Regions from separate parts of the Curtobacterium sp. AC273 genome, predicted to be linked through region 3. Evidence: predicted binding sites of a transcription regulator. Region 3 holds the regulator's gene; each other region holds the start of a gene.
The links. The regulator HrcA, encoded in region 3, represses chaperone genes, less so after heat shock. The targets are predictions, from matches to a motif close to TTNGCACTCGNNNNNNNCGAGTGCNAA.
Positions count from the first base shown of each region.

Region 1: the regulator HrcA is predicted to act here: its motif matches at 1,700-1,726, upstream of groES (co-chaperone GroES).
Region 2: the regulator HrcA is predicted to act here: its motif matches at 1,661-1,687, upstream of ACZ8AI_RS16185 (Hsp20/alpha crystallin family protein).

Region 1 covers NZ_CEEDDU010000014.1:144,774-147,996, reverse strand. Annotated here, with positions in the region: gene ACZ8AI_RS21955 (ABC transporter substrate-binding protein) at 1-712, shown strand, start outside; gene ACZ8AI_RS21950 (EamA family transporter) at 649-1,173, opposite strand; gene groES (co-chaperone GroES) at 1,309-1,605, opposite strand; gene ACZ8AI_RS21940 (class I SAM-dependent methyltransferase) at 1,766-2,968, shown strand; gene ACZ8AI_RS21935 (DUF4190 domain-containing protein) at 3,014-3,223, opposite strand, start outside.
Region 2 covers NZ_CEEDDU010000009.1:223,704-226,926, forward strand. Annotated here, with positions in the region: gene ACZ8AI_RS16175 (manganese catalase) at 1-796, shown strand, start outside; gene ACZ8AI_RS16180 (hypothetical protein) at 783-1,151, opposite strand; gene ACZ8AI_RS16185 (Hsp20/alpha crystallin family protein) at 1,163-1,603, opposite strand; gene ACZ8AI_RS16190 (PIN domain-containing protein) at 2,189-2,512, shown strand; gene ACZ8AI_RS16195 (glycoside hydrolase family 6 protein) at 2,689-3,223, shown strand, end outside.
Region 3 covers NZ_CEEDDU010000003.1:32,504-35,726, forward strand. Annotated here, with positions in the region: partial or broken gene ACZ8AI_RS04805 (RsmE family RNA methyltransferase) at 1-8, opposite strand, end outside; partial or broken gene dnaJ (molecular chaperone DnaJ) at 8-1,122, opposite strand; gene hrcA (heat-inducible transcriptional repressor HrcA) at 1,254-2,273, opposite strand; gene ACZ8AI_RS04820 (DUF4870 domain-containing protein) at 2,381-2,848, shown strand; partial or broken gene hemW (radical SAM family heme chaperone HemW) at 2,862-3,223, opposite strand, start outside.

The DNA of each region.
Region 1 (3,223 bases), on a different contig from region 3:
GACGACAACAACGACCCGTCGAGCGCCTACATCGGCATCTACAAGTTCGACGGCGACAACAAGCCCGTCTACCAGAGCGCCATCCAGGGCTCGATCAAGAAGTAGAACACCAGAACCACCTCTCGAGAGCGACAGTTCTCCGCGGAACCCCCGTGGAGAACTGTCGCTCTCGCGGTGCGGGCGGGCGGCCTGGAGGCGCGGCTCAGCCCCGTCAGACCGGCTCGGCGGGCGCGGATGCGAGCGCCCGGCGCCGCGACGCCCGAGCCGCCGCGAAGGAGTCGACGGTGAGGATGACCAGCGCGAGCCACACGATGCCGAAGCCGAACCACCGCGCTCCCGACATCGGCTCGTGCTGCACGACCACACCCACCAGCAGCTGCATGATCGGCGCGAGGTACTGCGTCAGCCCGAGCGTAGAAGGCTTCACCCGCCGCGCCGACGACGCGAACAGCAGCAGCGGCACCGCCGTCGCCGGCCCGGTCAGCAGCGTGACGAGGACGTGCACCCAGCCCTCGCTCGTGAACGTCAGTCCGCCGCCGAGGCCGGTCATGCCGAGCACGACGAGCGCCACGACCGCGATCGGCAGCAGCCACACGGTCTCGATCGTCAGGCCGCTCAGGGCGTCCACGGTGCCGCCGACCCGCTTCTTCACGAGGCCGTACAGGCCGAACGAGAACGCCAGCGCCAGGGAGATCCACGGCATCCGCCGTAGCCGACCGCGATCACGACGACCGCCACGACGCTGATGCCGACGGCCGCCCACTGCGCTGGCCGCAGCCGTTCGCGGAGCACCAGCACGCCGAGCGCGATCGTGACGAGCGGGTTGATGAAGTACCCGAGCGCCGCCTCGACCGTGTGGCCGGTGGTCGTGGCAGCGACGTACACGGTCCAGTTCACCAGGATGAGCACCGCGGCCAGGCCCATCACGAGCATCACCCGGCGCTGCGCCATCAGCGTGCGGGTCCGCAGCCACGAACGGGTCACGGCGATCGCGACCGCGCAGAACACCAGCCCGAAGACGATGCGCCACGCGACGATCTCGAACGCGCCGGCGGGGGCCATCGCCGCGAAGAGCAGCGGCATGAGTCCCCAGAGTCCGTACGCGACGATGCCCTGGACGACACCCACGGATGCCTCGCTGCGGGGCGGACGCGCCGGACTCGGTTCACTCACGGAACCATCCTAGGAAGCCGGACCGACGCTGCGGGCGGGCACCGTGCCTCCCGGCCGCCGCGACGTGACCACCGACCGGACGCGAGAACGCCCCGCCGGCCGGAGCCAACGGGGCGTTCTCGGTGAGTACTGGACTCAGTGCTCGATGACCGCGAGGACGTCGCGGGCCGAGAGGACGAGGAGGTCCTCGCCCGAGTACTTGACCTCGGTGCCGCCGTACTTCGAGTAGATGACCTTGTCACCCACGGCGACGTCGAGCGGGACGCGGTTGCCGTTGTCGTCGATACGACCCGGACCCACGGCGACGACCTCGCCCTCCTGGGGCTTCTCCTTCGCGGTGTCCGGGATGACCAGACCGGAAGCGGTGGTCTGCTCCGCCTCGACCTGGCGGATGACGATGCGATCCTCGAGCGGCTTGATGCTGACGGCCACGGTGACCTCTTCTTTCTCGGTAGAGACTCGGTACTGATGAAAACCGGGTTGGCACTACGCACAGGAGAGTGCCAACGCCAACTCTAGGAGGTCGTTGGCACTCGGTCAATCCGAGTGCCAACCCAGGTCGAGCCTCTCGGCGACCTGGGAGGATCGACGCGTGGAAGCCGCCGACCTCGCCCAGTTGCTCACCCCCGCGGGGATGGCCCTGCTCGACCGTACCCCCGCCGTCTCGGACGGCGGTGAGATCGTGCGGGTCGTCGCTCGGCTGCGGGCCGAAGGGCACGATCCCGGGCTCGTGGCAGCGGTCCTGACGCAGGCGAAGCTCCGGCAGAAGGCGCGGGGGAAGTTCGGCGACTTCGCGGCCCGCATGCTCTTCACCGAGGCCGGCCTCGAGCAGGCCACCCGCCTGCAGGTCGCCGCACAGCACGCCGGACGCTTCGCAGCCGCAGGGCTGACCCGGGTCGCCGACCTCGGCTGCGGGATCGGCGGGGACGCGTTGGCGATGGCGGCGCTCGACCTCGACGTCACCGCCGTCGACCGCGACGAGGTGACCGCGGCCGTCGCCACGCACAACCTCGCTCCCTGGCCGAACGCCCGGGTCGAGCTCGGCGACGCGGCGTCGTTCGACGTGTCCAGCGTCGACGGCGTCTGGATGGACCCCGCACGACGCACCTCCGGCCACTCGGACACCCGCCGCCTGGCGGACCCGGACGACTGGTCGCCGTCGCTCGACACCGTGTTCGCAGCCGCGAGCGATGAACCCCACCGGTGTGAAGCTCGGTCCGGGCGTCGACCGCGACCTGATCCCGGACACCGCCGAGGCGCAGTGGACCTCCGTCGACCGCGAGGTCGTCGAACTCGCCCTGTGGTTCGGCCCGCTCGCCCGACCGGGCGTCCGCCGCGCCGCGACCGTGATCGGGGTCGCACGGCATCGCCGAACTCGTCGGGGCCGCCGACGCCGAGGACGTGGAGTCGGTCCCTCGGCTCGTACCTCTACGAACCCGACGGCGCCGTCATCCGGGCTCGGCTCATCGGCGACCTCGCACGGTCCCTCGACGGCCGCATGCTCTCCGAGGGCATCGCGTACGTCACCTCCGACCGGGCCGTCACCACCCCGTTCGCGCAGGGGTTCCGCGTGCTCGACACGATGCCGCTCGACGTGAAGAAGCTCGCGGCACGTCTGGCGGCCGACGACATCGGCACGGTGGAGATCAAGAAGCGCGGGGTCGACGTCGACCCGGCGCAGTTCCGCAAGCGGCTGCGGTTGCGCGGCAGCGGTCGCGTCACGCTCGTGCTCACCCGCCTGGAGGGACGGCACACCGCGATCCTGTGCGAGCGGCTCTCCGAGACGGCCGGGTAGGGCGCGGTTCGAGCCGGGCCGGCCGGGCCGGCCGGGCCGGCCGGGTCAGAGGATGAAGGCGCCCGAGTCGTAGCTGTTGTAGTCGTAGTCCGACGAGTACGACCCGGAGATCGCCCCGAGGACGACGATGAGCCCGACGATCAGGATGAACAGGCCCGTCAGGGCCCATCCGCCGATGACCCCGGCGAGCGCCAGACCGCGGCCGCCCTCACCGGTCTGCTTGATCTTGCCGAGGGCGATGTGGCCCATGATCGC
Region 2 (3,223 bases), on a different contig from region 3:
CGGCGGCCAGTACGGCGAGATCTCGGTCGCCTTGCAGTACCAGTTCCAGGCGTGGAACATGCACATGCCCGGCAAGTACCGCGACCTGGTCTTCGGCATCGGTGCCGAGGAGATGGGGCACGTCGAGATGCTCGCGACGATGATCGCGCAGCTGCTCGAGAAGAGCCCCCTCGGGATCACCGAGGACGCCCTGCAGGACGACCCCACGGTCGCGGCGATCGTCGGTGGGACCGACGTCCAGCACGCCATCGTCGCCGGCGCCGGTGCGCGTCCCGTCGACAGCAACGGCAACCCGTGGCAGGGCTCGTACATCACCGCGAGCGGCAACCTGCTCGCCGACTTCACGGCCAACGAGAACGCCGAGATGCAGGGCCGCGTGCAGGCTGCTCGGCTGTACCACATGACCGACGACAAGGGCGTCCGGGACCTGCTCGGCTTCCTCATCGCCCGGGACACCATGCACCAGAACATGTGGGCGTCCGCCGCTGCCGAGCTGCGCGAGAAGGGCATCGAGGACTTCCCGGTGCCGAACAAGTTCCCGCAGTCGAAGGAGCACACCGAGTTCAGCTACCAGTACCTGAACTTCTCCGACGGCGCCGAGGCCGGAAACGGGCCCTGGGCGAGCGGCCCCTCGTTCGACGGCAAGGGCGAGTACTCGTACCACGACGGCCCCACCTCGTCGGTGCCGATGCCGCCGCCCACCCACCCGGACTCGCGCTTCTACGGCACGACCGAGCTGCCGAACATCGTCGAGAAGACGGCCGGCGCGGTGCAGGACAAGCTCAACAAGGAGTGACGACGAACGACGGCGGGCGGTCGGACCTCCGTCCGTCCGCCCGCCGTCGCGGTGTCCGGGTCAGTGCCTCCTGGCCGCGTCGTCCGCGGAGCCGTCCGGAGCGGTGAACAACCCCGAGTAGGCGCGCACCGCGGCCCAACCGGCCACGACTGCCACCGTGCCGACGACGCTCGCGCCCCACGGCAGGACGACGGAGTGGTCCCACGCCGCGGGCGCCGACACCCACGCCGAGGAAGCTGCCGGTCAAGCTGCCCGTCAGGCCGAGCAGCATGGCGACCGGTCGGTCCAGGCTCGTCAGGGTGAGGGCCACCGTCACGGCGAGGACCGCGGCGAGTGCGTTGAGGAGCTCGAGCACCGACGTCGCTCCTACTCGCCGGCGCTGCCCGCCCCGACGGCGAGCTGCTCGCGACCGCCGCCCACGGTGACCGCGATCTTGCGCGGCTTCGCGGACTCCTTGACCGGGATGGTGACGCTGAGCACCCCGTTGTCGTAGCCGGCCGTGATCCGCTCGGCGTCGAGTCCGTCGCCCAGCGTGAGCTGGCGGACGTACGTGCCCGGCTGCCGCTCCCTGGTGAGCCACTGCGAGCCCTCCGGAGCACCGAGGGTGCGCTCGGCACGGATGGTCAGGAGCGAGCCGTCCACGTCGATGTCGACCGAGCCCGGGTCGATGCCCGGCAGGTCGACGTCGAGGACGTAGTGGTCTCCGGTGCGGTACAGGTCCATCGGCATCGAGCGCGGCCCGGTGGCCCCGAGGAGGGAACCAGCGAGACGGTCGAGCTCGCGGAACGGGTCGAAGTTCATCGTCATCGGAATCAACTCCTTCGTGTCTGCTGTTGAGTCCCCTCGACTCAACTGGCACATGTTTTAGCACTCGACCCTTGGGAGTGCCAAGAGAACGCTCAGAAGACGCTCGGAACCGACGGGGCGGGGGTTCTCCACAGGTGATCCGGTCTCCGTCGCGGTCGTCGGTACGGTGCTCGGCATGAGAATCGGGGTCTACATCGACGGCTTCAACCTCTACTACGGGGCTCGGGGCATCTGCGGACGCTCGACCCCGGGCTGGCGGTGGCTCGACCTGCGGGCACTCGCCACCGCCTTGCTGGGCGAGCCCGGAGGCGCTTGGCAGGGCGCCGAGATCACCCGCGTCGTCTACTGCACAGCCCGCGTCAGCGGCGCAGACAACCCAGCTGGTCAGCGGGACCAGGACACGTACCTCCGAGCGTTGCGGCGTCACGGGACGGTTGACGAGATCGCGCTGGGCAACGACGTCGCTCGGGTTGCCACTGCACCGCTGGCGACGCCCGACCGCCGGGGTCGACCCCGTCTGACCACCGCGAGCTGGCCCTCCAGGTCCGGGACGACACCGGGTCGGATGTCCCCGGAGCGTCCTTCATGGCTTCGGTGGCGCGGCGCGAGGAGAAGGGATCGGACGTCAACGTCGCGTCACACCTGCTCATCGACGTCCTGACCGGTGAGGTCGACGGCGCGATCATCGTCAGCAACGACAGCGACCTGGAGTTCCCGGTGCGCCACGTACGGACGATCGTGCCCGTGGGTCTCGTGAACCCGACGCCTGGATACCCAGCCGGGAAGCTGAACGGGGACGGTTCCGACGGTGTCGGCAGCCACTGGTGGTACCGGCTGACTGACGCTGACATCCGTGGCGCGCAACTCCCCGAACAGATCGAGCACATCCGGCGCCCACCGCACTGGTAGTCTTCGTGGATACCGCTCGGCCCCTCTGGGGCCGAGTTTTCCTTTCCGGAGCCGCCGGGCGACACCTGCGAACCTCCGTCGTGGCTGGGAAACGGTGACGGGCTCCGGGGAGCAGGAGGGACCCTCGACGGGTAGCACTCACCACGCTCGCCCACGGACCAGGAACCGAGGCCGCCATGTCGCACCTCCGCACCCGCCTCTCCACCCTCGCACTGCCGATCGCCGTGCTGCTGGCCACCGTCGCCGTGACCGCCGTGGGGCCGGTGCCGTCCGCCAGCGCCCGCGGCTCCGAGGTGTTCGCCGGCGGGCTGTACCGCCCCGCCGACACGACCGCGTCCCGGCAGGCGACGGCGCTCGCCGCGGCCGGCCGGACTTCGGACGCGGCGGTCGCCCGGACGATCGCCGCCCGACCGTCGAGCGTCTGGCTCGGTGACCGACTGTCGCCCGCCGCCCTGCGGACCACCGTGCAGCGCCACCTCACCGCCGCGTCGGCTCAGGGCCGCACCCCGGTGTTCGTCACCTACGCCATCCCCGGGCGCGACTGCGGGAGCTTCTCCGCCGGGGGGCTGACACCGGGCGCGTACGGCACGTGGAACCGCGTGTTGGCCGAGACGCTCCGCGGACAACGTGCCGCCGTCATCGTGGAGCCGGACGCCCTCGCCCAGCTGTCGTCCTGCCCGGGTGCCGACGCGACGCAGCGGACCCGGCTCA
Region 3 (3,223 bases):
GACGCCATCAGAAGTTGAAGAAGCGGTCGCGGAGCTTGCCGAACATGCCCTGCTGGAACCGGGCGAGCTGCGGCTTCGCGGCCTTGTGCGACTTCGCGAGCTGCTCGACGAGCTGGCGTTCCTTGTGCGAGAGCTTCATCGGCGTCACGACCTGCACGCCGACCCGGAGGTCGCCACGGCCGTTGCCGCGCAGCTTCGTGATCCCGCGGTCCTTGATGACGAGCACGTCGGCGCTCTGCACGCCGGGTCGGAGCTCGAGCTGGACCGGACCGTCGAGCCCGTCGATCGTCGTCGTGGTGCCGAGGATCGCGTCGGTCATCTGGACCTCGAGCGTGGCGAGGAGGTCGTCGCCCTCTCTGCTGAAGACGTCGTGGTGGCGCACCCGGATCTCGAGGTAGAGGTCGCCCGACGGTCCCCCCGCCGGCCCGACCTCGCCCTGACCGGGCATCTGCAGCCGCAGCCCCGAGTCGACACCCGCGGGCACGTCGACCGGCACGGTGCGACGGGCGCGGACACGACCCTGGCCCTGGCAGGTGGGGCACGGGTTCGGGATGACGGTGCCGTAGCCGCGGCAGGTGCCGCAGGGCGCGCTCGTCACGACGTTGCCGAGGAGCGAGCGGACCTGGCGCTGGATGTGCCCGGTGCCGCCACAGATGTCGCAGGTCTGCGGGTGGGTGCCGGGGCCGCGCACGAACCGCCGCACGTCTCGCAGAGCACGGCCGTGTCGACCTCGACGTCCTTGTGGGTGCCGAAGACGACCTCGTCGAGGTCGACCTCGATCCGGAGGAGGGCGTCCTGCCCGCGCTCGGCCCGGCTGCGCGGGCCGTTGCCTCGGCCGCCGCCGCCGGCGCCGCCGCCGAAGAACGCGTCGAAGATGTCGCTGAAGCCGCCGGCGCCGCCGCCGAACGGGCTGTCCGCCTGGGGCCCCGCGTCGTAGCGTCGGCGCTGCTCGGGGTCGCTCAGCACGTCGTACGCGTGCGTCACGTCCTTGAAGCGTTCGGCGGCGTCCGGGCTCGGGTTCACGTCCGGGTGCAGTACGCGCGCCAGTCGGCGGTACGCCTTCTTGATGTCGGCATCGGAGGCGTCCGGCTGGACGCCGAGGACGTCGTAGTGGTCTGCCACGTATCCCTCAGTCGGTTCGGTTCGGTGCGGCGGTCGCCGCTGATCAGGTGGTTGCTGGTGGGCCGGGAGGCGCGGATCGCCTCAGCGGGTCGCCCCGCGTCCGGCGTGCGATCGGCTCCAGTTCGGTCCGGTCAATGTTCGCCCAGGAGTTTGGACAGGTACCGTGCGACGGCACGGACGGCGGCCATGTTCGTGCCGTAGTCCATCCGTGTGGGTCCGAGGACGCCCAGCCGGGCGACCTCGCCACGGGCGAGGTAGCCGCCGGCCACGATGCTCGTCGCGTCGAGCCCGTACTCGGCGTTCTCGACGCCGATCCGGGCCGCCACGGCGACGTCGTCGATCTGCATCTCGCCGAACAGGCGGAGCAGGGTGACCTGTTCCTCGATCGCCTCGAGCACGGGGAAGAGCCCACCGGAGAAGTCCTGCTCGCTCTTCGCGAGGTTGGCGGCGCCGGCCATGACCAGGCGGTCCTGCCGGTTGGCGGCGACCTGCTCGATCAACGTGGCCACGACGACCCCGGCGAGCGGCTGGGCGTCCGGCCGGATCTGCTGCGGCACCGCGCGGAGCGCCGTCGCGACGTCCTGCAGCAGGAGCCCGACGGTCGCACCGTTCACGACGGCGCGGAGTTCGGTGAGCCCGGCCTCGTCGAGCATGACGTCGGTCTCGACGACGCGCTGCTCGACCCGGGCGGTGTCGGTGATGAGCACGACCATCAGGCGGTCGTCGCCGAGGCGCACGAGCTCGATGTGCTGCACCCGGGCGCGCACCATCGAGGGGTACTGCACCAGGGCGACCTGGTTGGTGAGCTGGCTGAGGAGCCGGACGGTGCGACCGAGGACCTCGTCGAGGTCGTTCGGCGCGCCGAGGAAGGTCTCGATCGCGTGGCGCTGGGCGCTCGTCAGCGGGCGGGCGCCGGCGAGGTGGTCGACGAACACCCGGTAGCCCTTGTCGGTCGGGACCCGGCCGGAGGAGGTGTGCGGAGCGGCGATGAGCTGCTCGTCCTCGAGCTGGGCCATGTCGTTGCGGATCGTCGCGGCGCTGACCCCGAAGGCGTGCCGCTCGACGATCGTCTTCGACCCCACCGGTTCACGCGAGGCGACGTAGTCCCGCACGATGGCCTTGAGGACCTCGAGGGAGCGTTCGCTGACCACCCGGACCCCTTCCACTCGTTCTGGCACTCGGACGTGTCGACTGCTGATCCTACGCCCGACCACCGACGGACCGGGACTTCTCCACAGCCTGCCGATACGCTTCCGCCATGAGCTACGGACAGCAGCCCGGCGGACCCTACGGACAGCAGCCCGGACAGCCCGGAGGACCGGGCTGGACCGGCGGACCCGGTGGCCCCCAGAACCCCGGTGGCCCGCAGTACCCCGGGGGCTACACGCCGCCGCAGCCGATGTCCCCGGAGGACCAGCGCCTCTGGGCCACCCTCACCCACATCGGCGGCATCTTCTTCAACTTCATCGCACCGCTCATCGCGTACCTCGTGCTCCGCGACCGCGGCGGGTTCATCCGCGAGCACACCCGCGTCGCGCTCAACTTCCACATCACGATGGCGATCGCGTACGTCGTCGCCGGGATCCTGACGATCGTGCTGATCGGCGCCATCCTGATCCCGGTCATCGGAGTCGTCACGATCATCTTCGGGATCATGGCCGCCGTCGCCGCGAACCGGGGCGAGTTCTACCGCTACCCGCTCTCGATCGAGTTCGTCAAGCCGTAACGGCGACGCCCGCTCAGTCGAGCAGCTCGCGGACCACCGCGTCCGCGAGCAGGCGACCCTGCAGTGTCAGGTCGATGCGTCCCCGCACCGCGGCCGACCCGTCCACGAGACCACGTGCGATGAGGCCGGCGACGCGACCACGGGCCTCCCGGTCCAGCTCCGACGTCGCGAGCTCCCCGCGGACCCGCGCCGCGAGCAGCACGCGCTCGACGTACCGGGTCTCGTCGTCGAGGGTCTCGCGACCGGCGGCGGGCGACTCCCCCGACAGCACCCGGTTCGCGTACGCGGCCGGGTGCTTCACGTTCCACCAGCGGGGTGCCGGCGACCGCGGAGTGCGCGCCCGGGCCGACGCCCCACCAGTCGTGACCCTTCCAG